Regions from separate parts of the Paenibacillus sp. GL_099_B genome, predicted to be linked through region 1. Evidence: riboswitches for the same ligand, from Rfam matches in the RefSeq annotation. Region 1 holds a riboswitch; the other holds the start of a gene.
The links. Region 1 has a riboswitch for ZMP and ZTP ahead of AC3ITG_RS29510 (TIGR01440 family protein). Riboswitches for the same ligand answer to the same signal wherever they lie in the genome.
Positions count from the first base shown of each region.

Region 2: it holds a riboswitch for ZMP and ZTP, as region 1 does, so the genes downstream of both, AC3ITG_RS15495 (bifunctional 5,10-methylenetetrahydrofolate dehydrogenase/5,10-methenyltetrahydrofolate cyclohydrolase) here and AC3ITG_RS29510 (TIGR01440 family protein) in region 1, are expected to answer to the same signal.

Region 1 covers NZ_CM174430.1:6,465,097-6,481,320, forward strand. The annotation lists gene upp (uracil phosphoribosyltransferase) at 1-592, opposite strand, end outside; gene glyA (serine hydroxymethyltransferase) at 1,019-2,266, opposite strand; gene AC3ITG_RS29510 (TIGR01440 family protein) at 2,484-3,077, opposite strand; ZMP/ZTP riboswitch at 3,217-3,298, opposite strand; gene AC3ITG_RS29515 (low molecular weight protein arginine phosphatase) at 3,414-3,986, opposite strand; gene AC3ITG_RS29520 (manganese efflux pump MntP) at 4,111-4,671, opposite strand; gene AC3ITG_RS29525 (L-threonylcarbamoyladenylate synthase) at 4,847-5,956, opposite strand; gene spoIIR (stage II sporulation protein R) at 6,288-6,947, opposite strand; gene AC3ITG_RS29535 (glycosyl hydrolase family 18 protein) at 7,240-8,799, opposite strand; gene AC3ITG_RS29540 (FtsW/RodA/SpoVE family cell cycle protein) at 9,550-10,770, opposite strand; gene AC3ITG_RS29545 (FtsW/RodA/SpoVE family cell cycle protein) at 10,984-12,204, opposite strand; gene prmC (peptide chain release factor N(5)-glutamine methyltransferase) at 12,290-13,174, opposite strand; gene prfA (peptide chain release factor 1) at 13,200-14,267, opposite strand; gene ychF (redox-regulated ATPase YchF) at 14,815-15,915, opposite strand; gene AC3ITG_RS29565 (GNAT family N-acetyltransferase) at 16,025-16,224, opposite strand, start outside.
Region 2 covers NZ_CM174430.1:3,377,159-3,393,382, forward strand. The annotation lists gene AC3ITG_RS15450 (family 43 glycosylhydrolase) at 1-771, shown strand, start outside; gene AC3ITG_RS15455 (deoxyribonuclease IV) at 990-1,907, shown strand; gene AC3ITG_RS15460 (YojF family protein) at 2,009-2,353, shown strand; gene bshB2 (bacillithiol biosynthesis deacetylase BshB2) at 2,377-3,051, shown strand; partial or broken gene AC3ITG_RS15470 (hypothetical protein) at 3,414-3,863, shown strand; gene AC3ITG_RS15475 (hypothetical protein) at 3,898-4,599, shown strand; one part of gene AC3ITG_RS15480 (IS3 family transposase) at 4,715-5,673, opposite strand; one part of gene AC3ITG_RS15480 (IS3 family transposase) at 5,673-6,042, opposite strand; gene AC3ITG_RS15485 (undecaprenyl-diphosphate phosphatase) at 6,179-6,991, opposite strand; gene AC3ITG_RS15490 (DUF817 domain-containing protein) at 7,005-7,772, opposite strand; gene AC3ITG_RS15495 (bifunctional 5,10-methylenetetrahydrofolate dehydrogenase/5,10-methenyltetrahydrofolate cyclohydrolase) at 7,940-8,791, opposite strand; ZMP/ZTP riboswitch at 8,843-8,924, opposite strand; gene AC3ITG_RS15500 (MarR family transcriptional regulator) at 9,166-9,663, shown strand; gene AC3ITG_RS15505 (nitroreductase family protein) at 9,660-10,244, shown strand; gene AC3ITG_RS15510 (nitroreductase family protein) at 10,261-10,746, shown strand; gene AC3ITG_RS15515 (MFS transporter) at 10,917-12,179, opposite strand; gene AC3ITG_RS15520 (ArsR/SmtB family transcription factor) at 12,219-13,124, opposite strand; gene AC3ITG_RS15525 (MBL fold metallo-hydrolase) at 13,373-14,035, opposite strand; gene AC3ITG_RS15530 (sigma-70 family RNA polymerase sigma factor) at 14,201-14,728, shown strand; gene AC3ITG_RS15535 (DUF4179 domain-containing protein) at 14,715-16,187, shown strand.

The DNA of each region.
Region 1 (16,224 bases):
GTCCGGGAACGATATAGCCGTGATCATCCAGACGATCGTCAAGGGCAGCAACGTAGATGTCTACATCCGGATGCGCATCCTGAACAGCTTTTACTCCTTCAGGAGCTGCAACCAGGTTCATCATTTTGATTTGCGTGCAGCCGCGTTTTTTGAGCACGTCAATAGCAGCAATGGCAGAACCGCCAGTTGCCAGCATCGGGTCGATGACAATCAACTGACGCTCTGTAACGTCTGTAGGCAGCTTGGTGTAGTACTCAACCGGTTGCAGGGTTTCCGGGTCACGGAACAAACCTACATGTCCAACTTTTGCTGCCGGCAGCAATTTAACAACACCATCCAGCATCCCAAGGCCCGCACGCAAAATCGGAACCAGCCCAAGCATACGTCCAGAAATTACTTTCCCTTGTGTTTCAGCTACTGGTGTCTGTACATCAATAGTCTCCAGCTCAACATCTCTTGTAATCTCATAAGCCATCAGTGTAGCCACTTCATCCACCAATTCACGAAAATCTTTCGTATTCGTACGCATGTCGCGTATAAACGTCAGTTTGTGTTGAATCAAAGGGTGATCACATATTACTAATTTTCCCATCTAATTTGTCCCTCCGGTATGTTCTTCATGTTCAGCATTACCAAATATGCCTAATCATCATTCATAGGCCCGATAAATCCTGTATATTATATCATCACCTACACCGAATTACACCATCAAAGGGCACTTAATCATTACAGAAAACCGAATCCTATAAAAATAGGACCGGAAACATGAGTCTTCCGGTCCTTTTTGCTCTCGCTGTTATGTCAGTTGAATGTTAAAAAATCTGTAAACACTAATGAAGCTCCGCAAACAGAATGACCTTCTGATCGCTGTTATCCCCAGATTTCTTTGATCCATTAATAAATGGTGGAATTCCGGTGATAAAGGCGAGCGCTACGCTTCTTCAGGTTCTTTCGGTTTGCTCCGTCTGCATGTTTACATTAAGAACATCTCAAATACAAACAGCACGAGCAAGTTTTTTTAGTATTTAAGGTCAGTGTAGAGTGGGAATTGGTCGGTGAGCGCCGTTACTTCTGCACGGGCTTCATCCAATTTGGCTGTATCTTTAGGGTTTTTCAATGTTTTGGCAATAATCTTACCAATGGCTACCATTGCTTCTTCGTTCATACCCCGGGAAGTAGCTGCAGGTGTACCGATACGGATACCGCTCGTTACAAACGGGCTAGTTGGATCAAACGGAATTGCATTTTTGTTCACGGTAATGCCAATGGAATCAAGTACATGCTCGGCTTCTTTACCTGTGATATTCACGCTGCGTGTGTCGATCAGCATCAAGTGGTTGTCTGTACCGCCGGATACGATGTTCAATCCTTCAGCAATCAGCGTTTCAGCCAATACTTGTGCATTTTTTACCACGTTTTGTGCATACGTTTTGAACGAAGGTTGCAGTGCTTCACCGAATGCTACCGCTTTGGAAGCAATCACGTGCATCAAAGGTCCACCTTGGGAACCCGGGAATACCGCTTTATCAATCGCTGCTGCCCAAGCTTTGCGGCACAGAATCATACCACCACGAGGTCCACGCAACGTTTTGTGTGTAGTTGTCGTTACGAAATGCGCATGTGGAACCGGGCTTGGATGCAAGCCTGCAGCTACCAGTCCTGCGATGTGAGCCATATCCACCATGAACAAAGCACCTACATCATTGGCGATGGAAGCAAGCTTTTCAAAATCAATGATACGCGGATATGCACTTGCACCTGCAACGATCATACGAGGGCGATGTTTAAATGCCGCTTTGCGCACTTCATCATAATCAATCAGGAATGTATCTTCTTGTACACCATAAGCCACGAAATTGTACAGCAATCCGGAAGCATTAACCGGGCTACCATGTGTGAGGTGTCCGCCATGCGCAAGGTTCATACCCAGAACGGTATCACCTGGTTTCAAAGCCGCAAGGTATACTGCCATGTTCGCTTGTGCACCGGAGTGAGGTTGAACATTTACATGTTCTGCTCCAAACAGTTCTTTGGCACGATCACGCGCGATATCTTCAACGATATCGACATGCTCACAACCACCGTAGTAACGTTTGCCTGGATATCCTTCAGCGTACTTGTTGGTAAGTACAGATCCCATTGCCTCAATAACCGCTTCGCTTACGATGTTCTCGGACGCGATCAGCTCAATGTTGTTTTGTTGACGTTTCAGTTCAAGATTCATCGCTTCCAGTACTGCCGGGTCATTCTTGCGCAATTGTTCCATGATTAAATTCCTCCCAGTTTATAAGTGAAGTTATAAAGCGAAATCATGTTTACACGAAAACGGAGAGTGCAACACCAATCTGGAGAAGCAGAGCGTTCGCCTTTATCACCGGATTTCCCCTTATATAAGGGATTCAAAAAAATCTGGGGATAACAGCGATCGAAAGATGGTGATGCAATCGAAGTCAGGAGTGTAACCAATCGTTTCGGTTTATACGTTAGTCACAAAATGTCGAATCTGGTTGCTCTTCCATACGATACACTGCGCGCTCGCCGCCAATCAACTTCGGACGGGTCAATGCTGAAGTTACACGAGCATCACCGATGTAGCGGAGTGCTGTTCGGAAGGGTACTGCCACATGCCGCAAGTGCATGCCAATCATCGTCTCCCCAATATCCAGTCCCGCATGGGCCTGCACATGTTCAGCCAGACATGGATCGGTCAGCGAGCGATACGCTGCGGATGCCATGGAACCACCTGCTTTGGGCACGGGTACTGCACCCACTTCAGTCAATCCAAGACGTGTAAACAGTGAACGCTCCATAACCAGCGCACGGTTCAGGTGCTCACAGCATTGGAATACAACATCAAAACCGAACTCCTGCTGCACCTCGCGTATACCCGCAAGAAGCTGCTGCGCTACTTCAACCGCACCGCTTGTACCAATCCGTTTGCCTGCAACCTCACTTGTACTTGTACCGATCACAACGATCTGTCCAGGTCCAAGCTGTCCGGCAAGCGCCAGTTCACGCAGAATGGATGCGGTCTGTTCATGCAATCCGGGTTGTTCCGAATCTAACTCAATAGTCATCCTATCGCCTCCCGATAAAATCATGCCCGGCTTCCTCTAGGCTGCCCTTGGTATTCATGCATGGCATTTCAGGTACTATTATAGCGAATAATCAGATGAAAGACGAAAAAAAGAGCAGTCTGCGGGTAACGCAGAATTGCTCTTTTGCCCAGGCGACCGGCCGTTTGTTCCGGTGCTCCATCGTGGTTATGCCCACTTCGTCGCCAGTTACACCGGATCCCTGTTTTCCCATTCATCATAAAACAACCTGCGTCTAAAATCAACGGGTAATTTACATCCCGTGTCCGTTTTTATATGGAAGTCCATCGTTAGCTGCGACTGATTAAACGATTCAAATTAATCCAGCTTGTCCAAAAGTCTGTCGAGCGCAGTCCGGATCTCTGCCGCGGCTATGTTGTAATCGTCACGACTTCCGCCAAACGGGTCCGAAATATCAAAGCTCGGAATGCGTTGTCTGATCTCGATCGCCCGCTCCCGTTCAGACGCCAAAATTGCCTGACCGAGCGCACGCTTCATCTCCAATGTCGCGAACAGGCTGTCCAGTTCCTGAAGATCATTCAGAACTTGCTCGTCATTTTCCACATACTCTTTCAAGGTATATGTCTTGTGTACCGAGTCAGGAAAAACCTGCATGACATGCTGTTTATGACTACGTGTCAACGTGAGAATCAGATCGGCCCAACCGACCAGGTTCGAGCTAAGGAGCGTCGAATGCGGTGGTCCCTCAACGTTGTGATCCTTTAATACAGCCTCAGCATGACGGGAAATCGGCATGCCCGTAGTTGCGGCTACACCTGCGGAACGAACGTCCACCTGAATGCCCCGCTCAGACGCCAGTTTACGTAAAAGTCCCTCCGCCATGGGGCTGCGGCATGTATTCCCTGTACATACAAACAAAATATGTTTCATTGTGGTTAGCCTCCCCATTTTGCAAATGTTGTCGAATCATGTTTGAAACTCAATCTGAACCAACGAACCTCTTAACTATATATTGAAGACTGCACTAGGCTGTAATCATGGTTAACGTCGTTTTTTAAAATATAAACAAAAGTCCAAAAGCGAGCAAGATCGCTCCGCCGACCGCTTCACCGTAATCCCCCATATTTTGGCTTACACGCCGGCCCAACAGCAGACCCATAACGGACATTGCGCCACCACAGACACCAAAAGCCAGTACCGTTAATACCAAATCACTGCTGAACATGCCGAGCGAGACTCCAACGGAAAACGAATCCACACTGACACTCAGTGAGAACAGAATCACACCGAGCAGAGATCGATGATCCACCAGTTTGGTGTCTCCCTCCCGGAAAGCGTTCAAGATCATATGGGCACCGAGCAGGACCAGCAGACCGCCAGCTGCATACGTCGTAATGTCACCAAGCAGGGAACTGACGTATTTGCCCGTATACATGCCGATGAGCGGCATGATGATGTGAAACAGGGCAGTAACGGTACTGATTCGCAATACGTCTCTCAGACGAATGCCCTTCATGCCAATCCCAATGCCGAGTGAGAACGCGTCGAGTCCGAGAGCGACGGCCATAATCAAAATGGTTACCAACTGCCCTACATGGGCAGACACATCCCACATCCCCATACCCCCAAGTCACGTAAAGGTTCTTGTACACCATATGCGGACAAGGACATAAACATAACCTGAGAAGACTTTTGCATTCCTACCATTCAAAAAAAAGGAATAGTAAGTCGTGGCTAGAGGGCGGGTGCCAGAGGAAAATGTTCATAGCGATATTATGGGAAAACGGGAGCTATCGGTTACCGACCTGTATGAGTCGGTGACCTGCCGCCTTGAGCAGCCGATTCATGACGGCTGCTCCCAGCCCGTCGCGCGAGCAGGCTTCGGCCAAAATATATGTGGCCCCCTGCTCATCGCAGCTGCGCAGCGCGGCGTACAGCCGGCGCGCTGCTTCCTCCAGCTCGCTGGCTTCGCCCAGCGAGAACACGGCATCGGCGCGGTACTGCTCCGCGTGCTCGGCGAACGCCAGCACCGCGGTGCGCTCCCCGCGCTGCGCCGCCTCTGCGAGGGCGGCGCTGATCCAGGCCGCCACCGCTGCGGGCGGCCCCTCCACCACGCACAGCGCACCTGCAGGCGCGTAATGCGTGTACTTCATGCCCGGCGAGCGCGGCGCCGGGCTGTCATCGCCACCGGGCCCCTCGGCGAGCAGCGCCGGGTCCGTGGCGACACGGGCGGCAACGGCGGACAGCTGTTCCGCCGTAATGCCGCCAGGGCGCAGGATGGTGACGGTACCGTCGTCACCGACCTGCACCACCGTGGACTCGACGCCCACCCCGGTGGGGCCGCCGTCCACGATGCCGCCGATGCGGCCTGCCAGATCCTCGCGCACATGTGCTGCGAGTGTCGGGCTTGGCCGCCCGGAGCGGTTGGCGCTCGGCGCGGCGACCGGGCATTCCGCCGCCGCGATCAACTGCAAGGCCACCGGATGATCCGGCATCCGCACGGCCACCGTGTCCAAACCGGCGGTAACCCGCGGGGATACCGCCCCTCGCCTAACCGGCAGCACAAGCGTAAGCGGCCCTGGCCAGAAGGCCGTCATCAGCACCTCCGCTGTGCCATTCACTTCCGTGACCAGTGAATCCAACTGGTCACGCTGTGCAATATGCACAATCAGCGGATTGTCCGAAGGCCGCCCCTTGGCTGCAAATACAGCTTCCACCGCAGCTGTATTGCGAGCATCTGCACCCAGACCGTATACCGTCTCGGTCGGGAATGCCACGGTCTGCCCTTGACGAAGACAGGTTGCCGCATCCTGCAAGTCAGCGAGGGCCTGTTTATACGCAATCCCTTTTGCCACGTCATTCTTGTTCTCATTGGTTACCAGTACATTGACATCCCACATACTTGTAACCATTTTCTCTGTACTTTCATCGTTCTCCATGCCTTTCATGGAAGACTGATGCAATTGCTCGTTCTCTCTCGTCATATATCCATCATTCCTAAACTTCAGTAGGGTAGTTAATGCAAGACATTCCGCTTCCGAGATGCCTTCTTCGCTTATGTTTTCTGATTCCTATAATTATAACATATCTGCTTTGCCCAAGGATGCGGTCAGATTCTCCCCAGCGATTAACATCACGAGGTCTTTGACCCGAACCCATAATAAAACAAAAGGGCACTTCCCTGAATCGAAGTCCCCTGATAAAGCTTATATCCAGCAGCATGTTATACAGTTATGCAAACAATCCCGTTACCCAATCCCACAATTTCACCGCCATATCCCACAGGAAGAAACGTGCTTCCGGTGTGGCTGCCTGCACAGATGCTTGTGCGTCCCCAGGCTCTGCGGCAGTTGCAGATGCTGTTGTAGGCTTCGCCAATGCATCACCTGTTCCTGCATCTATGAAGCATAATGGTGGAAACAACACACACCACCAGTTTTGTCCCTCACCTTTTCCCAGTGTTATCCGCACTGCTTCGTAATCTCCAGCCGGATATACGGTACCCCCATATAATTTGGTTGGAAACGGAACAACCCCAAGTTCCACCTGATATGAATAGGTTAAGCCACGATTGGCAAGCTCTTCTCCTACACGATCCTCTATTTCAGATAAATGCTGACGGATGACCCCACGCGCTTCTTCCAGACTTTGCGGATTCTCCAGTTCGGTTACCCACCCATTCATTTGGGCAACGACGGCGTCCCGAATCTCGCGTTTGACCAACTGATCTCCCGCTGCATCCGAGTTTGCGAGAATACGCAAGCGAATGGATTGTTCCGGAATCGCTGTGGCCGCCACAGCTGCATCCGTTTTCTGACCTTCCCACATCATAATAATCATCATAAGACATACAATAATAAGTCCAATTTGTTTCACGATTCTTCTGCTCATTCCGTTCTCCCCCTCGGCTCCCGTGATCAAGATCCCTGTAACTCTCTCATGTCTATCAGTATGCCCGGAAGAGTCGGAAGTAAACCTGCTAGATTACAAATCTACTAAAATTTTATAGGAGGGTAAGACTTAAAATGAAAGGACTATTATCTCGCTCATGAAACTGACGAAAATCAAAGAAGCGCCTGCCTACGGAACGCTTGTCGGCTGGCACTTCTTTGAAAAATCTAAAATTCTAATCTACCTTTGATGTTCCAATTTGGCATGCTGCATGGATGCCCTTGCTCCTCGGTTACTTATTCACACGAAAAGCTTCCCAGGCCCCGCCAACCGAATTGCGGCTCGCTACAAGCTTACCGCCATTATTCAGATCACAGGTCACATACAGGTTATTGGCGAGTGCCTGCAACGCGATTGTTCCATCACCCAAATCCACACGATTGAACTTCTCCCATTGCTGAATAGTTGTGGCTTTTGCGATCAGAGCACCACCCAAATTAACATCTGCTGTGACATATTTATTATTGATTTTGGACTTGAGGGACACCGTTCCATCGGAGTTCGTGATCCATTCAAAAAGCTCCCAGTCTCCTGCCGTCGTCCGATCGGCGACAAGCTGGTCATTGCCTTGATTCTCGGCAGAGACGATTTGCTGATTGGCTTGAGCAATTAAATAGTTGTACCCGCTTGGATTCGGAGGCTGCACCGTGCCACCACCCGTAACCTCTGAATATACGGCCTGAAGCAGCGCACCTGAGCGGTCGTTGCTGTACTCCCAGAACATGATGCCACCCAGATTGCTATTTTTCACATATTGCACCTTCAGGCTGAGTGATTGTGGGTCGTCATACGAGATAAAAGTATTTCCATTAAACAGATAAGGAGCTTGGGCACTGCTGTCCCAGTACCGTGTATATCCGTTTTTATTCAAATATTGGCTGACAATGGTGTTGTAATCGGGTTCAAACCCCCCAGAAGCGGGCCTGTCCAGACCATTGTTCGAATTCTGCACACCAGTCCAAGCCCGGCCGTAAAAGGCTCCGCCAATGACCAGTTTGTTCGCGGGAACACCGCTATTTCTGAACAGATTGACCGCAGACGTTACACTAATATCTCTTCCTGACAGATTCGTATGATGACCTGTTGTTGCATCCCAGGTTCCATGAAAATCGTAAGTCATCAGATTGATCCAATCGAGCAGAGGCGTGATATTATTGATTTCCACACCGTTCAGATAACTGCTGCTCGCTCCTGCGGCAATGGTCAGCAGATATTGTTTGCCATTAATTTGTCCTTGAGCATTCAACTTCTCACGCACCTTCGAGAGCAGTTGTGTGAAATTTTGTTTATCCTGTGGCCGCGCGGTTGTACCGGCAGCAGGGTTGGTCGGATATTCCCAATCCAGATCGACACCATCCAGATTGTTGGAGGTTACCAACTGCACAATGCTGTCAGCAAAGGTTGTGCGTGAGGCGTCCGTTAGCGCAGCGTCTGAAAAACCGTTAGCTCCCCAGCCCCCAACAGACAATAACACCTTCAGATCAGGGTTTCTGAATTTCAATCCAACCATCAGTTGCAGTTTGGTACGATCTGAATTTGTAATTGTTGCTTTGCCGTTGGAGATGAGAGCGAAGGAATAATTGATATGAGAGAGCTGTTCTGCCTTGATTTCATTCGCGGTCCAGTTGGCCCAACCAGCCACATAAGCAATAATTTTCTTTGGAAGAGGAGCTGCGTCAGCTTGTTTCGCTGGTCCGATGGCAAATGTTGAAACGGTTAGTGCAAAAGATAAAAACAAGAGCATGAACACTTTTACAAATGAAGGGATCGTACCAACTCGATTTAGGTTCATCACATAACTCTCCTTTGGGGTTTTAATTTTAGGAATTCAGCAGCAGCCTCACGTTTTGGTTAGCAGGAGGGTCACGCCCTGTACTCCCTACTGTTTCTCTCGTTAATGCAGCTGAAAGACTATATTTGTTGATCCACATCGCTTCTTCACCCTTTCTGTTCCAGTCGTACTTGAAATAAAGGAAGCGTTTACAATTAAATGTAATCGATTTCATTTATGAGAAAAGGAATCTAGTTCGCTGAAATTCATGGATGGAATAAATAGATTCGCAGAAAAAAAAGGCTAACACAAAAAGGATCATAGTACGTTGATCTGAAGGGTAATGGGATATCAAAGGATCTTTGTAGCTGAAAATTTTTGATAATCTAGGGAAGAGTACACCAACGAATTACATTTACATTCATCATTGGCATGACTGGATGTATGGATGAGGAGTAGGTTCATAACCACTTTCAAAGTATTGATTACTGTCTGACGTGTAGAGTGTAAGTAGGCGGGTAAAATACTTATATAATCTAGTTAAAATTAGGATAATACAGAATTGAAATATTTGTCAATAAAAATTAAATTTGTCATTCTTCCAAAGTCCAAAATTCACACTACCTTAAAAACAAAAAAAAGATCTTCACCTGGCTGCGCAGGCAAAGATCGGAATAACAAACAAATCACTTACTGCTCCATAACATACTACAACATCCTATGAATGAGAAGCTGGATGTCCCTAGCAGAGATGAATCACACCCAAGATAATTACGCTGTTGTCTTTTCCTTTTTGACCATACTCCATAAACGATCCAGTAAGGTAGGTCGTTGTTCACCCATAAGAAGCTCGTCCTCGTCTTCCTGGCCATACAATTTAATGCTCATCACCAGTCCGATACAAGCCATATTAATGAGCAACGAGGTGCCTCCATAGCTGATAAATGGCAGCGTAATGCCCGTAAGCGGCATCAGCCCAAGGAAAGCGCCAATATTTTCAAACACCTGATATAACAACATGCCGATAATCCCCACAATCACGACAGGTCCCGCCCGGTCTCTACAGTGTAAAGCGATTAACACCATACGATGAATGAGGATAAAATACATTAAGAGCAGAACAGATCCACCTACAAAACCAAACTCCTCGGCAATGACCACAAAAATGGAATCCGAATATGTATACGGTACACGCCCCGATTGAACAGATGTGCCTTGCATGTAGCCTTTGCCTGTTATGCCTCCCGAGCCTATGGCGAGACCCGCATTTTTCGTATGCCAGGAAGCTTTCGACGTTGCTTTATCCGGTACAAGCCAAGGATCAATACGCTCGGCCCAGTGCTCCCGGTTCGCCTTTTCCAGAAAGGTAAAAATCTCATCGTGATATGACGTATATGCTTTGACGAATCCAAAAAAGGTTATCCCCACAATGGCAAGAGCAATTAGTGCATGCGACAACTTGATATTCCCTATCCATAACACAGCGACCAGAATCACGATGTATCCAAGGGCGTTGCCCAGATCATTCTGAATCATTACGAGTGCAAAGGGAACGAACGTCCATAAACCAATAGGAACGATATCTTTCCAGAAATGAAGCGTAGAATTTTTTCTTTTGACCAATACATGCGCCAGAAACAGAATTAAGATCATTTTAAACAATTCTGCCGGTTGAAAAGAAAGATAATCATTAATCTTTATCCAGCCATTCGCATTATTGATCGTGCCCCCTATAAAATTAACAAGAATCAACAGGACAATCCCAAACCCGTAAATATAAAACGCATATTGGATATACAGTTTATAATTGACTAATCCAATACCAATGAGGGCTACGAATCCAATCCCGTAAAACTGCAAGGTTTTGATATGATGATTGCCCAATTTCGGATCGGACTGAATCGCACTGTACACCGTAAATACACTCATGACCATAAGCAGCAGCAACACAAACAGAATAACCCCGTCCATCTTCTTCAGCATTCTTAGCATGTTCCTACGTATCCCCCTGAGGCTCAATAACCCAATAATTATTTCCAGTAGTCTTCAATATTACCATTGTATATAATTGGAAGACAAATTGGAAATCCGTCAAACAAATAACGAAAAACCCCGAAACCCACAGATCCATCTTGCTCCGATCTGTTGATTCCAGGGTTGGCTTATATCGTATTCACTTGCAAAGAGTCTGTCCTAGGATCAAAACTATTGCTCCTGTTGCGTTGATTTGCGTTTAAATAGTTTCATTACCAGTTCCGTAATGCTTGGCTGTTCTGAGGAACCGAGAATATCCTCGTTCTCTTCCGTATGCACTTTGATACTCATCACAAGTCCCATACTAAGCATGTTGAGAACAAGCGAGGTTCCCCCGAAACTGATAAACGGCAGCGTAATCCCTGTCAGCGGCATCAGACCAATGAACGGACCGATATTAACAAAGATCTGGTAGAGCAGCATCGCTATGATGCCGACAATCAGATAGGGCCCTGCCCTGTCCTTACATTCCAGTGCAATCAACACCAGTCTGTGAATCAAGATAAAGTAGAGCAGCAGCAGCACCGATGCTCCAACAAAACCAAATTCTTCACCAATCTGCACAAAGATCGAGTCCGCGTAGGCCAGCGGCACCCGATTCGACTGAATAGTGGTACCTTCCATGTATCCTTTACCGCTAATACCTCCAGAGCCTATAGCCAACTTGGCATTGTAGGTCTGCCAAAGCACATCCCTTGACGTCTGATCCGGCACGAGCCAAGGATCGAAACGATCTGCCCAGTGAGAGCGACCAATGTCCTTCAGAAATTTCACAACTTCGTCATGGTAATGAATATAGGCTTGTGTCCCACCTATCAAAGCGGCCACCGCTATGACAAAACCAATCAGGGCATGTGTGAATTTGATATTGCCTATCCAAAGAAGCCCTACCAGGATAACAACATAACTCAGCGCATTCCCCAAGTCATTTTGAAGCAATACGAGCAGCAACGGGGGAAGCACACAGAGTGAGATCGGGATGACATCTCGCCCAAAAAACAATGGTCTGTTTTTCTTCCTCGCCAGAAGCGCTGACAGGAAGACAATCAGACATAATTTGAATAGCTCGGCAGGCTGCAAGCTCAGGCCAAATATAGAGAGCCAGCCTTGAGCACCGTAGTACTCCTTACCGATAAACATAACAAGAATAAGCAGTATCATGCCCACGCCATAAATGTATAAGTAATTTTTAATGATCAATTTGTAGTTAATCATGGACATTCCGAAAAACACAATAAAACCGATAATATAAAAAATTACTGCTTTCTGGGGATAAACCTCCCACTTCGGTCTTCCGAAGGTGGTACTATAAATCGACAAGATACTAATGACCATCAGAATGAGCAATATAAAAACAATCGAATAGTCTATTTTTTTGAATTTATGCAGCATGTAGTTATGTTCCTCCAAGCATTCAGCAATCTTCGGTATATCTCATTGTAGAGGATTTCACGGCAAAAAGAAAACCCGTGGAACCTTACATTTTCGTCACCTGTTCCGAAGTGCGAACACCCAGCACATGCCGTTCAATGCCTGCAAGGTCCGGCACGACGATAATTTCCGGCCAATATCCGGCCGATTCAAGCAGAGCTGCGATATCCCCGGCCTGACCCTGACCCAGCTCAAAACCGATGATCTGCGGCGGTGCAGGCAGCAGCGCCAGCTGCTCCAGCATGATGCGGTACGGCCCCAGCCCATCCGGGCCGCCGTCCAGTGCCGTGCGCGGCTCATGATCGCGCACCTCGGGCTGCAACCCGGCGATATCTGCCGCCGGGATGTAAGGCGGGTTGGACACCAGGATGTCCACCCGTGCCCCAGCGAACGGGGCCAGCAGATCGCCTTCACGGAAGTCGATCTGCACTCCGTTCGCGGCCGCGTTGCGCGCGGCCACTTGCAGGGCAGCCGCCGAGATATCTCCGGCGCCTACCTGCCAGCGCGGGCGCTGCGAAGCCATCGTCACTGCGATGGCGCCGCTGCCCGTGCCAATGTCGACGGCGAGCGGAGCGCCGCCGGGAAACACGCGGTCGGCTTCACGCAGCACAGCCTCGACCAGCAGCTCGGTCTCCGGCCGCGGAATCAGCACGGCCGGCGTGACCTCGAACGGCAGCCCATAGAATTCCTGGCTGCCGATGATGTACTGCGCCGGCTCACCCGCAGCCTTGCGCGTGACGGCGTCTTCCCAGCGACTGCGAAGCTCGCTGGGAAACGGCTCCGGCTGCATCATATAGTACTCGGCCCCTTCGCGGCCGAGTACATGCTCCAGCAGCAGCCGGGCATTATTCTGCGGCTCGTACACGCCGCACTTCTCCAAAAAAGAGGAAGCCTCCACGAAGGCTTCCCGACAGCTCTGTTCCGGCGTCATGACAAACTGCGCGCGGCTCACAGCATTATTCTCCTCTATCCATCATATCCGTCTGCTCTGCAATGGTCAGTGCAGACAAGATATCTTCAATCTCACCATTCATGATTTGATCCAGCTTGTGCATCGTCAATCCGATACGGTGATCCGTAACACGGCTTTGTGGGAAGTTATAGGTACGAATACGCTCACTGCGGTCGCCTGTACCCACTTTGCTCTTCCGTTCACTCGAAATTTTTGCTTCTTCTTCCTGACGCATCATATCAAAGATACGCGTACGCAGAACCTGCAATGCTTTTTCCTTGTTCGAGTTCTGGGATTTACCATCCTGGCACGTCGCCACAATTCCCGTTGGAACGTGAGTTACCCGTACAGCCGATTTCGTGGTATTAACCGATTGTCCACCGGCACCACTGGAACAGAATGTATCTACACGGATATCTTTATCATGAATTTCGATATCGAAATCTTCGGCTTCAGGCATAACGGCTACGGTCGAAGTAGACGTATGAATACGTCCACCCGATTCGGTTGTCGGGATACGCTGCACACGGTGCGCACCACTTTCGTATTTCATTTTGCTGTAAGCACCACGACCGTTGATGAGGAAAATAACCTCTTTGAAGCCGCCCACATCATTCGTATTGGCATCCATCAGTTCCACGCGCCAGCCTTGATTATCGGCATAACGTGTATACATCCGGTACAGATCCGCTGCAAACAGCGCCGCTTCATCTCCACCAGCCGCTCCGCGAATTTCCACGATGACGTTTTTATCATCATTCGGGTCTTTTGGCAGCATGAGAACACGAATCAGATCGTCCAGTTCTTTCTGGCGAGTGCTCAGCTCATCAATTTCCATTTTGACCATTTCACGCATCTCGTCGTCCAACTTCTCACCCTGCATTTCTTTGGCGGCTTCGAGATCCTGACTTACCTGTTTGTACTCACTGTATGCTTCGTAGGTAGGTTGCAGATCGGATTGTTCTTTGGAATATTCCCGCAACTTCTTGTTATCACTTGCTACATCCGGGTCACACAGTAACTCGCTTAGTTTATCATAACGATCGGCTAACGCCTGTAATTTATCCAACATATATAGTCACCTCACGCTTTATTTTCGTTCCATCATTTCAACATTTATTGATCCCGATAGGCATTCATTCATGCATCATCAGACCATCTATATTTCACAAGGCACGGAGTTCTCAGAAATCCCTGACCGTAACATTCATTTTATGATCGACGTATAACATCGCTACAACGTCATCAAATCCTTTACTTTTAAGTTATAAAAAGAAATTACGCACCCTCTGTGGAACTCGCTTCAGCTCATCAAGTTAAGCGCGAAATTCAACATAGGTATACGACTCTTAATTATAGCATATTCTTATGCTCCTGAATAGCAACTGTTCGCCCGGGAGAGGACCAAAAAATTCCCAACCTACATAGCCGAAACATCAGAATCACCAGCTACAATATTTCCTCCTCTGTCTCTCCTACTTTTTTATTATATCCACCACCTGCAAACAATCCAGCAAAAGTAAAGGTTATGTAAAAGGTTCTAGAATATAAAACGCCCTGCCATCTTCAATGGAAGACAGCAGGGCTGTAGCAATTTTCTATCCTCTTGTGTGTATCAATTAAACGTTGAAGCGGAAGTGCATAACATCGCCGTCATTGACAACATACTCTTTACCTTCGAGGCGAAGTTGTCCACGCTCCTTGGCACCGTTCATGGAACCGGCAGCAACCAGATCGTTGTAGGAAACCACTTCCGCCCGGATAAAGCCACGCTCGAAGTCCGTGTGAATGACACCCGCTGCGCCAGGAGCTTTCGTTCCCTGACGAATGGTCCATGCACGAACTTCCTGTACGCCTGCTGTGAAGTACGTGTACAGACCCAGCAATTTGTAAGCAGCTTTGATCAACAGGTTCAGACCGGAATCCTCAATGCCGAGTTCCTCCAGGAACATTTGTTTATCTTCGCCTTCAAGCTCAGAGATCTCTTCTTCCACTTTCGCACTGATCGGTACCACTTCTGCATTTTCAGCAGCTGCGAATTCTCTTACTTTTTGCACATAGGCATTGTTCGCTACATCGCCGATTTCGTCCTCAGCTACATTGGCTGCGTACAGAACAGGCTTCAGGGTGAGCAAGTGCAGATCGCGCACGATCAGACGCTCTTCGTCCGTAAGCTCCATGCTGCGTGCTGGCTTGTCTTCGTACAGAACAGCCTTCACTTTCTCCAGTACTTCCACTTCCTGAGCAGCCGACTTGTTGCCGCCCTTCATGTTTTTCTTGGAGCGATCGATTTTTTTCTCGACACTCTCGATATCGGCCAGGATGAGCTCCAGATTGATCGTTTGGATGTCGCTTACCGGATCAATTTTGCCATCGACGTGTGTGATGTTCTCGTCTACAAAGCAGCGTACCACGTGTACAATCGCGTCTACTTCACGAATGTGGGCAAGGAACTTGTTACCAAGACCTTCGCCTTTGCTCGCACCACGAACAAGACCTGCGATATCTACAAATTCAAATGCCGTTGGTACCGTTTTTTTCGGTACAACGAGTTCTGTTAATTTGTCCAAACGCTCGTCCGGTACTTCAACGATCCCCACGTTAGGGTCAATCGTACAGAACGGATAGTTTGCCGATTCGGCACCAGCTTGTGTAATTGCGTTAAACAGTGTGGATTTACCAACGTTAGGCAGGCCCACGATTCCAGCTTTCAAAGCCATGTATATGACAACTCCTCATTGATTACTTGTTCGGTATGGATAATCCTATACATTATATATGACAAACCCCAAGGCATCAAGGAACTTTGGATTTGGGTTTATCGCTGTATTAGGTGTTCAATTCCTTGTACATCGTCAGATCAGTTACCTCATACCCCATCTTGCGATACAGGCTGCTTGCCCGCACATTATGTCCAAACACATGCAGACCAATGCGATCCACGCCAAGACTCAAGGCTTCCCTTTCAAGTGCCTCCATCGTCTCTGTACCATAACCCTTGCCCCGATAGGCTTCTTCGACCACAATAT
Region 2 (16,224 bases), 3.1 Mb from region 1:
GATTTTCGCATGGCTACCTCGTTGGACGGGGCTCAGATCCGAGTGTGGGATGGTGCGACCGACTTAACGGGTATCGTCAATGTACCTAATACGGGCGGATGGGATAATTGGAAAAACATATCGAAGAAAAAGGTCTATTTAAACGCCGGACAACGGGAATTAAAGGTTGAGTTCGTAACAGGTGAGGCCGATTTCTCAAGAATGACGTTTCAGAAAAATGTTGATGTGACAAGCGTAAGCGATAATTTTAACGACGGCGATGACAATGGATGGACCCGGTTTGAAGGAACCTGGGCGGTGGAGAACGGAGAATACAGTGCAGCGAGCACCGGACCTGCCAAATCTACATTTGGGGATTCGGGATGGGCGGATTATACGGTCGAGGCAGATATCAAGATGATTGACTCGGGGGGAGATGGGGGCTTGCTTGTCAGAGTGTCCAATCCATCCCACGGCACTGAGCGAGGCCAAAACAATTATGATGCTTTACAAGGATATTACGCCTATCTGACCACAAGCGGAGTCAGTCTGGGCAAGATGAATTATAATTGGGCGCTCCTCAAGAGCAACGCGCAGTCATATTCCACCAATACCTGGTATCATATGAAAGTTGCCGTTAATGGTACAAACATCAAAGTTTATGTGGATGATATGGTCACTCCGAAGATCGATTATACCGACAACAGCTTGAATCCGTTCACGCATGGCAAAATCGGTGTTAGAACGGCAAACAAGCATACGCATTTCGATAACGTATCGGTTACTCCTTGAACCGGAAGCTAAGCGTTGAGAATGAAAATGGTTGTAACGAGAACTGAAATGCATATCAAGCCGCCAATTGGCGGCTTTTTTGCCTTAAACGATATAAGCTATTATAACCCAGTGGTGCCTTCCTCTGATCTCCTTCACCACCGTCATTTCCCATTAGCCAATCCAACCCATTTCATTGATAATTGAATAATGGATTCGACAGGAGAGGGTGGTTGGTAATGAAAAGTAGTGATCTGCTAATTGGATCGCATGTATCCTTTGGAGGAAAAGAGATGCTTCTCCAGGCTAGTAAAGAAGCTGCTTCTTACGGCGCATCTACTTTTCTGATGTATACCGGCGCACCGCAGAATTCGAAACGAAAACCTATTTCGCAATATAATATAGAAGCAGGACAATTGCATATGAAGCATCAGGGCATTTCCAATATAGTTGTGCATGCTCCATTTCTGATAAATCTGGCCAATAGTTACAAGCGAGAGGTGTTTGATTTTAGCGTACAATTTCTACGGGATGAGATCGAACGAACGGCATCGCTTGGATCAAATCAGCTTGTTCTTCACCCTGGGGCCCACGTAAACGCTGGATTGGACATCGGTATTCGACAAATAATCCGGGGATTAAACGAAGTATTACAAGACGATAATCACCCGGAGGTACAGATTTCGTTGGAGACGATGGCCGGAAAGGGAACAGAGTGCGGAACAAGCTTTGAAGAACTGGCACAGATTGTCGATGGCGTGCAACGGAATGAACGGATTTCCATATGTCTGGATACTTGTCATGTTCATGATGCCGGATACGATATTGTTCATAATTTTGATGGGGTACTTGAGCAGTTTAACAAGGTAATTGGCCTTGATCGATTAAAAGTACTGCATATCAATGATTCTAAGAATGTGCGGGGATCGAGGAAAGATCGCCATGAGAACATCGGGCACGGACATATCGGACTTCAGGCTTTGGATTATATCGTACATCATCCCGAACTCGTGTCACTTCCGAAACTGCTTGAGACGCCGTCGATTGGCAAAATAAAATATAAAAGTGCACCTTATCGACATGAAATTGCCCTGTTAAGAAGAGAGTGCTCTGAACCCGTGCAGAAGGAAGAGGATTCTTTAGAAAACAGTAAATAGAGAGTATTACAAATATTCGCTCACTCATTCCATGTTTATTCTCACGGGACATATGTTAAAATGGATGTAGAACGTTACTTTTTACTAAAAAGGAGGCCGCCATGCAGCCAATAGAGCCTCAAGACATCCAACACCGGATCAATCAACTTCTCGATCAGGACCTATATTTACACCTCGAACTCACGTCAGGTGCTTACGCCAGTCACTTCGATAGCACCAGGCACCCGGGGTCGGCATTCATTTCCAATGCGGTCATACGATATACGCAAGGATCTATCTCGGGCACGGGCCCATACCGAGTTGGCTTAAAGACCACTCACGGCTGGATATACGCTGAGGGACTTACACACATTGACGAGCTGGAACAAGAACGACTCATTCTGGCTGGTCACGATAGTCAAGGAAAGCTGGTTGTAGCTTTACAACTTAGTCGGGAATTGTTCTGATGAAAGCGGAGGATCAAATAAGCATGAATAACAAACAGATTGAACATCAGCGCATTTTAGTTGTGTTTCCCCATCCCGATGATGAAGCATTCACTGCTTCGGGAACGTTGGCGAAGTACATAGAAGGCGGTGCTCAAGTCACTTATGCTTGCCTGACTCTAGGGGAGATGGGACGTAATATGGGCATCCCTCCATTTGCCAACCGGGTCACCTTGCCAATAATCCGTAAGGATGAACTCATAGAGTCCTCCAATGCGATTGGTATTCAAGACTTAAGGATGCTGGGTTTTCATGATAAAATGATCGAGTTTGAAGACCCTGAGCTGCTAGATGGCCACATCTTGGCGCTGATCAAGGAGCTTAACCCATCACTGGTCATTACTTTCTATCCGGGATATAGTGTGCATCCCGATCATGATGCAACCGGAGCCGCAGTTACGCGAACGATTGGTCGATTGCCCGCAGAGGAAAGACCTATTGTGTACTGCTGCGCATTCTCGAACAATCACGAAGAGAGCATCGGGAAAGCGGATGTGATTGAAGATGTGAGCGGGTTCCTTGCCAAGAAAATGGCGTCGATTCGAGCTCACCGTTCACAATTCCAAGCGCCGGAACTTGTCGGCAAGCGGGAAATGGATGATGAACAAATCCGAAATCGGTTTGGAAGAGAAGCATTTTGGACCTATAAGTTCGATTGATTTTACAATCTGTAGAATCTAATTTGCGTAAAAAGTCGCCATTATGGCGACTTTTTTTTGTTTTAGACATACCATATTGTTCAGGTGGTGAATGGAGTGGGAAGGGGAGAGCGTATGGTTTCTATGCGCTTCCATGGGTAATAACATATTGACCATTAAACTCGTAAGGAGTGATACAATTGAAAGAACTTCGTTCTGTTTTTATTAAAATCCCGATATTCGTTATGTTTCTTGCAATTACAGCTTGCTCTGGAGAAACAGAGCCGCCTGCAACCTCTGAACCGTGAGCACCAACAAATGAGTCGGTTACAGCTCCCACCACAGAGAATGTAGAAACATCTGAAACGACACGACCGCAAACAGAAAGTTTTGATTTGATGACAGGGGAGGGGAATTCATCACAAACGGCAACCTTGCATCAAGGAGAGGGTTTTACATTGTACGTGTTCGAGAAGTTTTCTTTTGATGCTGCCAAAGGCCGCTTGTCGCTGACAAGCAATCCGGACTACTATGTGGATATTGAACCGCTGCCCTCTGATTATGATTTGAAAAAGCTTGAGACAGCGGGGCGAGAAGAATTGGAAAAATTCAGCGCGGTGACTGATTATAGTGGCGAGTTGATTGAGCACCCGCTTGGTTTTGCTGAGCTTTATCTTCAAGCTTCATCTGAAAAAGGGATAAACGATTATATGGTCTGGAAATCAGAAAAAGGTGACGTTTTTTTATTCCGTCTTCACAATCCCAAAGGTGACGAAGCCTCTGATTTCGCTGGTCCGGTCCTTGTGTCTTTATCCACGGTTCAGGACGAATAGTCATCATCATCTTAAGGAGTGAGTGGACATCGTAATGCCAAAAATGCGAAGCAAACAATTCATTCGAATTACTGCGATAGTCATTTTACTTTTGCTCATAACGTGCATCGCATTTGTTTATGTTAATGACAGACCTGGCGGACTAGCCGATCGGCGCATGTCCAAAGCAATGGGAATGAGTGAAACCATGCATATTCCTATAGGAAAAACTGCTGAAGAAGCGATCCAGAAGTTTAGAAATAATGATGATTCATTACAAATCATTCATCAAGAACCGGTAGACGGCGGCATAATTTTGTTTAAACAAAAAACGGGTCAGGAAAATAACAGCAATCTTCAGATGGAGTATGCTCGGAAAATAATATTAGGATGGAAGTGGGCATGGGGTGGCGGATATTCCATCGGTGAATCATCTCAGTTCACGTCTGCAATGGATTATATGAGCATACCTGGATTGAGTCATATATCGACACCTTTCCCTATGCTGTTTGGACATATATTAGACCCGGCTATTCAGCGTGTAACTGTCGAGTTCGAGGGGGATGAGAAACCAGTAGTTACCGAAGCCAAGCTGGTTGAGGTGGGACCGGAAAGCATAATCTGGTTTGTATACTTGCCCTCATCTGCAACTATCCCGTATGAAATGAAGGGATTCAACGATAAAGGAGAGCTCGTAACCCATAAACAAATTGATGATCCGAATGGCATGGGTTCCATGGTTCTGGGAGAACGTTAATGAGTGTTCGTACGGAACCTGTGAGTAGGGTAGGGATAGCCAAGTTTGGAATACAATAAAAAGGGAACAACCCATTGTTTAAAATGTACCCCTTGTAAAGGACAATTTAAAAAGGTTAGGCAACTTCAAGCTGCTGTCTGTATCGTGCAGGCGGCAGCTTGTTTAAGTTCCATTGACCTCGATAATGATTGTAATAAATCATGTAGCTTTTCACTTCTTGCTTGACCTCTTCCAAGGTCATACACGTTTTAAAGTTCGTTTCATCTTTAAAATGCCCAAAAAATGATTCTTGTGGAGCGTTATCCCAACAGTTTCCTCGACGCGACATGGATTGTCCCAGCCCCATATTCTTCACAATCTTTTGGAACTTTGGGTTCGTATAGTGAAATCCTTGATCTGAATGAATCAACGCATCTGAGGTGAGGTGACGATGCTTTTTGAGTTGATTCAACGTCTCAATCGCAATGTCCAAACCGAGTGAAGCAGAGACTTCATAAGCTAAAATCTCATTCGTTTCAGCATCTTTAATGGTCGATAAGTAGGCTCGCTTATTTTTCCCATAAGTTAAATACGTGATGTCCGTTAATAGTACCTTGCCTGCAATCCCTTGCTTAAAAGCTCGATTTAACGTGTTAGGACAGGTTCGATGCTCTTGGGTCGCTTTGGCCATACGACGTGCGGGATTAGCTTTTCGAATCGGACAAACGATGTTGTACTTTTGCATGACACGACGAATTCGCTTGAGATTGTATATGACTCCATATTGGTGCTCCAGCGTCATTTTGATTTGACGGGCGCCTTTCTTTCTTCCACGGTAATGGTAGGCTTTCAGAACGATCGCTTTCACTTTCTGATCGTCTTGTTCCTGATTTTGACGATGTAACCTGGCATCTTCGCTACAATATTGGTAATAGCCCGAACGTGAAACTCCAGCAATTTCACAAAGAACATGCACCTTGCGTTGGAAAGGGTATGTATGCATCATCTGTTGAATCAGTTCGAATTTTTGCCGCGTACTTAGTTGGATTTCTTTTTTCTCATCTGCCTTTCGAGTTGATCGAGCTTTTTTAAGAATTCATTCTCCGCTTCAAGCCATTTCATTTTCGCTTCCAAACGGGCATATTTTTCTTCAAGACTTAATTCACGGGTCAGAGAACGGCCTGAAGCGTGTATTCTACCGTCTGTTAATCCAGCAGGTCCTTGTTCTTGAAAAGCCGCACGCCATCGATTGGAAGCCTTTCGAATTCGGGTTGCACCCAAGACGTCAATGGGAAAGCCTGCTTCCTGAAAAATCTCACGGGGAAGCGTACCTTGACTGTATTCTTGAATAAATCGTTCTTTGAACGCATCCGTGTACGTAATAGCTTTAGCGCTGACATTTTTCACATAGGGATTTCTTCTTAACTGATCTTGCTCTTGAGTTGTAAAGCATTTCTTTGACATCCGCTTGACCACCGCTCGTTTTTTATTCATTGTACACAAAAAGACCCTACAAGATGACCTTTTTTAAAGTGTCCATCTTATAGGGTACATTTTAGTTTAGGGGTTGTTCCCTTATACGTTACAAGGAAATTCCGGTTTACAAAAAAATAAGTAAAAGAATTCCGACTACGAAGCAATAGTATGAAAAGTAAATCAAGTTCCCTCTAGCCATAATTCCCATGAACCATCTCATTGAAAAGTAGGTTACGATAAGGGTCGTAATGAACGCTAAAATGTAAGGTATAGCCAACTGCGCGCGGTGCGGATCGGTTACGATGTCAGATGCACCTAAAATTACCCCGCCGATGCTAATCGGAATGTAGAGCATAAAGGAAAATTTCAACGCTGTTTCTTGTTTCATCCCGACAGCAATAGATGCAATGACTGTTGCACCTGAGCGGCTTATTCCCGGAATAAGAGCCACCGCTTGAGCCAGACCCACCAGTACTGCGTCTTTCGCAGACAAATCTCCATCTCTTTTGCGCCCGCGAAGGTTTCGAATGAGCCACAGCGCAATTCCTGTGATCAGTAAACTAATCGCAACCGTATAAACAGAAGTGAATATTTCTTCAATTTTATCCTTGAATAGCACAGCCCCGATCGCAGCAGGGAGGGTACCAATGATTATGTATAGACAAAACATAAAATCTGCTCTGTACTCCGCATTGCGAGAGACTAGGAACCGCCAGCCTCCTACAATAATTTTTTTGATATCTTCCCGAAAGATAAACATAATGGCAATCAGTGAGGCGGTGTTCGTCAAAATTTCAAAGGATAATCCGTTCTGCTCCATGCCAAGCAATCGTTGAACGATAATCAAATGTCCGCTTGAAGAAACCGGAATAGGCTCTGTAGCCCCTTGTACGATACCTAATAACACATATTTCAACCACAAAATAAAGTCTTCCATTGTATCCTCCTACTCATGATTTTCGATTGGCTTTGACATATTTCAGTTGGGCAACAATGATGACACTAATAATCACCAAAAGGAACCACGAACTGATCTTGCTAAAACTGACCAGTTGCCAGGAGTCATGCTGGTCAGGGTATTTCCAGCCGTTAAAAAATGTAGCTATATTTTCAGCGGTCCAGATGAAAAAACCTACGATGATAAAAGCGAGTGTTAACGGCATTCGATAGGTAGTTAATCGTACCCGATAGATAATCCATGTTTTTCGAAAAACAATAAATACAAGAGCGGTCAACCACCAACGAAAATCGGGAATAAAATGATGTGTGAAAAAGTTGATATAGATAGCTCCACCTAACAGAACTGAAGATGCAAACCCAGGCCAGCCCGTCATGTCCATACGCAATCTGCGCCATATTTGACACATAAAACTTGCTACACTTGCATACATAAATCCGCTATAAAGGGGGACACCAAAGAGCTTGGTATACCCAGGCTCAGGGTATGACCAGGAACCCATCCATACCTTATACATCTCCAGTACCAACCCAATCACGTGAAATATACATATGACTTTGATTTCATCACGTGTTTCCAATCCGCTCCGGTGCATAAGGTATTGTACTGCTAATAATACAAGCAGAATGGCATCATAGCGATAAAGAAAGGGTATCTGAATTACGCTAGAAAGGGCCAACGTTCCAAAGATCGCCACAGGAAAAATGCAACTCATCGCCTGATGATAACCGAAATGCAGGAACTGTACTAAAGGTTTCAAGTTATGTTTATCTCCTTCCTAAGCCTTGTTCATAATAATATAGATATGGTCCGTTTGTAAAAAGAGAAAAAAAGATATATATATTTTCTTATTTTCAATTCGAGCTTATTCGAAGACAAATAAGGCCCCTCGTCAACTGGAGGGACCTTGTTTTTTGGCTAATCCATTTATGCATTTTCAGATAGCTTGTAGGCAGATTTAATCGTATGTTCGATGAGCGTCGCAATCGTTACAGGACCAACACCGCCCGGTACAGGTGTAATTGCTGAAGAAGGAACAAAGCAAGCTTCGTAGTCCACATCTCCGACGTTGCCTTTGTTATAACCTGCATCAATAACGACAGCACCTGGTTTAATCCAGTCGCCTTTAACAAAGAGCGGTTTGCCCACGGCTGCAATTATGATATCGCCAAGCTTCACAATTTCCTCCAGATTCACGGTTTTGGAGTGGCAAGTCGTCACCGTTGCATTCCGGTTTAGCAGCATGGCTGAGACAGGCTTGCCCAGAATTGGACTTCTTCCGATGACAACCGCATGTTTGCCCTCGATCTGAATATTGTAGAAATCCAGAATTCGCATAATAGCCTGTGGTGTACAGGAAGGGAATTCTGCGTCTCCAAAAGCATTAAGTGCAAAACCGAGGGTCGTTACACCGTCAACGTCCTTCTCGATACTAATGGCATCAAAAGCTGCTCTTTCATCGATATGATTCGGGACAGGGTGCTGAAGCAAAATACCGTGTACGGAAGGGTCATCATTTAGCTTGTTAATTTCTTGAATCAATTCATCCGTGGTGGTATCCGCAGAAAGAACGACCTTAATGGAATGCATGCCTAAACGAGCACAAGCATTTCCTTTCATCCGCACATAGGTCGCTGAAGAAGGATCATCTCCGACGAGAATTGTAGCGAGACTAGGCTGAATGCCTTTTTCCTTAAGAATGGCAACCTTCGAGGCCATGTCTTCCTTCATAAAATCCGCTACCGTTTGTCCATTCAAGATCAGTTTGTCAGTACTCATTTTCACATCGCCCTTTCAACATAAAAAAGAGGCAAGGAAATAAATATTCCTTACCTCTGCCCAGGCGTACGGCTTATTACAAAACCATATGCTCCCTCACGGTTCACCGTGTTCGCCAGTTACATATGATCGTTTAAATTGTTTAGATTGATAGTACTTGAAAAAGCAGAATTGTTCAATAGTTAATGGATCTCTCTTTGATTTGTATGGGTTATTAGTTTCCCTGGTAGCCCCAATCTTCGTTATATAGTTGATAACTGTTATCACTCGTGATATATTGTTAACTAGTAAATCATTTAATGTTTAATTAGTGAACAAAACTGATCATTTAAGGGTTTTTTATTGTTTATAAGTAAATAAGGAGCGATAGCTGAATGGATTCAAACGATCGAACAAAACAGTTACTGTATGACCAATTTATTCGGTTTTTACATGTATACGAGAATCACAAAGATACGGAAATTGAACATTTTCTAAGTATCGCCCAGCGGGAAAGCATGGACAAAATCCCTCAGCATTTGACCGCGGTTCATATGATAGATTGCATTGGCAAGCATGAGCCTATTAACAACACGGGTATTGCTGAGGCGATGAATTTGTCCAAAGCAAGTATTACCAAGATCGGCAACAAACTGCTGGAGGAAGGATTCGTCAAACGTACGAAAATGAATGACAACAAGAAGGAGAGCTATTTCCGGTTGTCACCGCAAGGCAAAAAGATCTTTGAACTGCATGAACGTTTACATGTACTTGAGGCTGAACGGTTCTATCGTTCTTTGGACAAATATTCGGAACCGGAGCTGAAAATAATACATCAATTTCTTCAAGACAGCAGCATGGATATGGAATCCAGAAAAACTGAAGGAGAGTGAAACACTTGAGTCTGGCAGAATTGATCAGGGAACGCAGAAGTATTCGTAAATGTAATTCTACACCGGTGGAACAGGAGTTGGTGGTTGAATTGCTGCACAAGGCCACACGGCTTCAACCAACTGTTGAAGCTGGCTCATGGCGTGTTGTTTATGCCGGAACTCCCGAAGCACGCAAACGGTTGGTTGACTGCATGCTGGAACAGATGTCGCAGAGCAAGCTCGGCAAGTTGATTCCGGGAAAACTGCTGGATGTGTTTAAAAAGAGGTTTACCGATATTCCTGCTCACGTCATTGTTATGTCGACTGTAGGACCGGATCGTCTGACCAATGACCGCAATTATGCGGCAGCCTGCGGGGTGATGCAGAGCTTCCAACTGCTGGGATGGGAACAAGGGTTAGGAATGCTGTGGGATACAGAGTCCATGATTCAGAATAAAGGCTTTTTCAAAGGAATTGGACTGCGTGAGGATGAAAGATTTGTTGGCATTCTTCATATGGGATATTACGACAAAGCGCCAAGAAGCCGGAAAAGAACACCAGCTGAGCAAAAGTGGACTGTATTTCAGGGTCAGACTACGTAGAGGGGAGGATGTAAAAATGGAATTGTCCGATCTGCAAGGAGGCATACACAGTCCAAAAGATTTTTTGGATCGACCGGTATCGCAGGAGCTAATCCTTGAATTGCTCAATCACGCCGTGTGGGCGCCAAATGATGGACTTCGTGAGCCGTGGCGATTTATTTTTGCCGATAACCGTAATGGGAAACTCATGCAGGGATTGCAGGAGCACGCTCCAGCCTATCTTCTGGTCTTGGTGAAGGAAGAGGCGGATCATCATAAGCGGGAAGAGGACTTTGCAGCAGTCTGCTGTCTGATCCAAAATTTTCGTTTGCTTGCCCATGAACAGGGCCTGGGTGTGCGCAGCACGTTGCATGACTGGATGTATGACAGGAGTCGTACTGAAACTCTTGGCGTACTGGGCAACGAGCGGATTGCTGCGGTACTAGAATTGGGATATGGCGCCGAACAGCCGGAAGGGAAAGCTGAGATAGCTGAGCCTCAGCTTCAGTTCGAACTGCTGTAGCTTGTAAGATGTAGGGAAGAGATTTCAATTGAAAGAGGAACGACAAAACCTTAGCAGGGATTGTCGTTCTTTTTTTATGCGGTATGTATCCGATTGGCAGATTAAAAATCAGCTAAAGCGGATACACACAACTAATCCAGAGATTCACCTCTTTAAAAAAAATGATGTTCCTATAATGTGTTAATTTCCTTGTTATGAGAATTAATTTGTGTTCTATTCTGTAAAGTAGATAAATCACCATCTAAATTCTTCAGGTTTGGAAGGAAAGCTGCGGCGGCCGAACAAAGCAAGGGGAGCAGACCCAAAGACAAGAATAAAAAAGGAATACCATATAGTTCTGCAACCGCTGCACCTACAAAAGCACCTACAGGCTGCAGTCCGCCACCAATGAGGAACCGTATTGAGTTAACTCGGCCTTGCAGGGGTCCGGGGACAAGTGTGCCATGTAAAGATGAACTGAGAGAACCAAAGAAAGGTCCTGCTGCACCAGCGGCACATAAGGCAACGAGTGCAAACGGGTAACTCGGGAATAGGCCCAGTAAGGCGTTAAAAAGCCCAATGGCGGCTAGGCTGCACAGCATGACTGTCCGTCGTCTTTTGATTTCACCCATCCACGAGATGATCAATAGTCCTACTAATGTTCCACATGCAGAAGCAGTGGTGAGTGTGCCCATTGCAGCGGCATCCCGATCTAACACTTCACGAACAAAAGGAATCATCATCGTCCAGATCGCTACAGAAGACATGTTGCTGATCGAAACCATTCCCATAATCGAGAGCATGGCCGGGAAACTACGATAAAAGGAGAAACCTTCGTGAATATCTCTGAGATAAGCCTTAATTGAAAAGGACGCCTTAGCTGCTACTGGCTTCTGCATTGTGGGCAGATAGAGTAACGTGGCAATGGCGGCGGTGTAACAAACGGCGTTGATGCCAAGCGTTGGCAACGCCCCGGCGGCGGCAGTAAGAGCTCCGGCTAAGGCTGGGCCCAACAAAGCAGCTGCATTACGGCAGCCGTCGATTACCGCGAATGCACGCACCAGTTTGCGTTCATCTGATACTCCCGGAACAATTGCCATTGCGGTGGGCATGAACAGGGCAGAACATGCCCCGCTTAGTCCTGCGGCCAGAAAAAGGTGCCATAATTGCAAGTGGCCTGCGAGTCCCAGACTCAGCGGTAATAAGAGAGCAAGCAACCTAACAGAAGCAAGGACTGCCATGAACCGCCCTCGGTGTAACCGATCGGATAACGGCGAGCCGAGCAACCGAATGGCCACTTCTGGAATGCTAAAGCTTAGTGCCATCGCACCCATGGCCATCTTAGATGCGGTTATTTCATAGACAAGCCATTCCATAGCCAGAAGACCAAATACGTCACCAAATGAACTCAGAGTGACAGTAGCTAGTAAACCATAATAACTGCGCTTAAGCATGGATGTTCCTCCGTGTGCGTAAGTTAAAGGGCACTATCATCATTCTTCAATATAAGCTGAAATCTGTTCCGAAAGCTTGTTGAGTGCTTCCAGACGCAAGCTGTAAGAGGTAGTTTTCTGATTATAATGCACGATGACAAGCCCCGCTGCCCTCAATGAAATCAGGTGGTAGTGTACTGTGCTCTTAGAAAGTTTAACCTCGCTAACGATCTCAGTGAATGTTAACTGCCTTCCAGCCAACAGACGGAGGATGTATAATCTGGTCTCGTCGGACAATGCTCGTGTTAGGCGCAACAACCGATGTTCAGGACGGCCCGTTGCTGGTGGGAGAATATCGGCAGAGTAACTGGTGAAGATCACTTCATCAAAGATGGCTGAGGTGACAAAGGGACGAGCATGATATTGAGGGATTAGAATCACTTGTTTGAGCAGAGGGGTGGGGTATAGACGCATACCTTCCGTTGCCTCCTCATAGACCACTAGGTCATTGGTTCCGTTCAGACTGGACTGTCTGGTTTCAGCTTCTAAGGCGAGACCTTCGATAATCGACGAATCAATTTGGCTGAAATAGTGGGTATTCCATTCACGAAGCGCTTCGGATGTCCGGCTTCGCAGTTCCGGGAGATTGGAGGGAACGGACAACTTCACATTAGCAGCGATGTCATATAGCTGGCCTGTGGTTAGGTCTTCAAGCCAATCCAAAAAACCACTCACTGAGCGTTCACCAGGACAACTCCAAATATAAGGTGCAAGGCTAAAATCATCTACAAGTTTCATCGTCTCCCGCATTTGTTGCAGTTTGGCAGGTGCGAACCGATCTTGCACTTCTCTGACCCATAGTTTTCCAGCATCCAGAGCATTATGATTCTGTTTGCTCATGAAAACCGTCAGGCTACTTACACATTCATAAATGGGTGCGAAATCAACTTCCACTTTGTAGTTCATAGCTCGAATTTTCCCTCGTCTTTCTTGTTCTATATTTATAGAACAACTAATTTGTTTTATTGTATACGAACAATTATGGGTTTGCAACAAAAATGTCCAATGATTTACTTATTCTCTTCAACGAAAAAAGACGTTCCACGGGTGGCGAGCACCTGAAGAATCGTCTTTATGATTTATACTGACAGCAAAATGAGCAGACTGGTTTTAGAATAACCGAATGATACTCTCCAAAAGTGTATATTGAAACTTTAATCTTGGATGAGTGCTGCTATCTGATCTTTCACATTGACATCACTCAATCCCCCGTGGTAACAAACGACAGATGTAATGTCGAGATCTGCATACTTTCTTAACGAGAGTTTTGCTGCGTTCATATCCGGTGTAGTCGGGGCGTGAATTCCCCCAAGCATACCGTCTACACTGTACATTGAATCCCCGGCAATGAGAGTTTTACTTTCCTTCAAATAAAGACTGATATGACCAGGTGTATGCCCAGGCGTGTGAATAACGCGAATTCCGCCGCAAAACGGTAGTTCCTGACCATCTATTAGGGTATGGTTCACTGTGCCCTTTGGCGGATTCTCCAGGTGACCATCTTTTATAAGAGGCAGTTCCCCTTGGATGTACGGCTTATCCAGTTCGTGTGCATATACTTTAATAGCGTTACCATGCGTCTGCAAAATCTCCGGTAGATTCCCTATATGATCGACATCCTGATGGGTCAAAATCACCGCCTTTAGTTTGTCTAACGAGACGCCAACTTTATCCATTGCCACACGTAAATCCTCATATTGACCTGGAAAACCAGTGTCTATTAGAATAGTCATTTCTTGACCCTTTAAAAGAATAGGGTGTATCACATTCCCATGATAGTCCAGATGGAGCATTTCGACTCCCTTTGAAATTTCCATAATATTAGTCCTCCGTAGAAAGAAATAGTATCTCTTTGTAAACGAATCAACTTCGTAAAAAGATACGGGGTAGAATTGGAAAATAGATTTGTGTTTTCCTGTGAACCAAACCGAGTATAGGATGATCTAATGAATAGAAGGAATGAGAGGAAAGGGGGAGCATTGGTGGATTTATCAGAAAAAGCAGAACTTGCAAGACAAGGAGATAAGGAAGCTTTTGTATTTTTAATACGTGCTGTTCAACAAAGCCTATTTGTTATAGGAAGATCAATTGTTAAAACGGATGAAGATTGTGCAGATGCGATACAGGAGACCATTGCCAAAGCTTTTTCTAATGTACATACACTGAAAGAGCCCACTTATTTTAAAACTTGGATTATCCGGATTTTAATCAATGAGTGTAATCGGATTATTAAGAAAAAAAAGCGAGTATCCCTTGTCCCTTATGATATGAGAAAGACATCATATAAGGGGGATTTTGAACAAATTGAGCTGTTTGAGGTAATTGACGAATTGGAGGAACAGCTTCAAACCATCGTGACACTTTTTTATATCGAGGATTTATCGGTCAAGGAAATATCTAGAGTGCTTGAAGTTTCTGAAGGAACAGTAAAGTCAAGATTATTCAGGGCCAGACGACAATTATCCGAGCTCGTTCTAGGGGAAGGAGAGGGCAAATATGAATTTTCATGATCCGGTTGACGGTGAGCTCAAGCAATTATTTAATACTAAAAGAAAAGACCTGATCATTCCTGATACAGTACAACTTGCTATGGAGAACGCACTTTCCTCCATTTCTGAGCAGAATGTAAAAAAGAGATATCCTCATAAACGATGGAGATGGGTAGCAGCAGTTATAGCACTCTTTTTCATCCTAGGAGCGGTTTCGATTTATTCCGTGCCAACATTTGGTGAGATGATCCGGTCTTTATTTGCTAAGGATAACCCAGATATTGGACTTTTGCGGGCACAAGAATTGGGACTAGTGCATAATCCTCATATCAAAGTAAAGGACAAAGGTTATACGCTGGTAATTGATGAAGCTGTTGCAGATCCTACACGAGTGACGATGGCTCTTCAACTCTTTGATAAAAAAGGTAAGCACGATCGCGATAAGTTACTCCTTGGAGATCTGAACAACATTACAATCAAAGATGCTAACGGTAAAGAATTAGACACCATGTACGATATGGGGTACACAAATGATTTTTATTATATGGTTGCTTTCTTCAATGAGCCATTGCAAACAGACAAGATTACAATAGAAGGGAATATTGGGACGCTTGGCAACAGGAACGAGCCTTCTGTTAAAGGAGATTGGAACTTTAGCTTTGATATAGATATGAGAGAGGCTAACCAGCAAACGAAAATAGAAGAATTGTCAGGTAGCTACTCAACGCCACACGGAATGACTGTCACTTTAAAGAGGTTAACAAGAATGGTGCAAGGAGTCCGTTTTGAACTGGAGACTGAACTTAATGATGCTGCAATGGCAAGGTCACCCGATGATTTATGGGAAAAGCAGATGTTGAGCTTTCACTTTGAAACCATAGAGAATGAAGAAATTCATTCGGTAAATTCGAGAAAGAATGGTGACATGGTTAGTCTGATGTCTACTGATTATGCAGTCATTGGAGACGGGAAGATTCGTTGGAGTTATATTTTCAAGTACTTGCCAGAGCATGAACCGTATCGTTTTATTTTGGATGGTTACTCGGTCGCCGAAATAGACGGCAGCAAAATTTCCTTTAGCCCATCGGAGCTGATAGAACCCAAATCTTTTAAAATATTAACAGATCGCATAGAGTTGGTTGGGACGTCGCTTGAGGACTCACAAAACCCTGATGCCACATATGAAACGGCCGTATCGTTCTACGGGGAAATGGATAATGAAATAAACAATGAAGAATGGAAAGCATACGATTCAGCAGGCAAGCAGTATGACGTTAGTAAGAGGGGGGTCTCAACCTTAAAAAATACGCTTACTGATAATTGGAGAGAGGGATTTATTAGTATGGGAAATCGCGATACGCAGCAGCCTTATGAATTCCGGATCACGGGGTTAGACCACATCCCGGAGGAACTTATCCTGGTAAGACGAGTTGTAGATAAAAGGTACAAAGACCCTGACTGGTCTGTATTGCTAAAATGATTTTTTAAATGTGTGGTCTATCGACCACTAATACCCT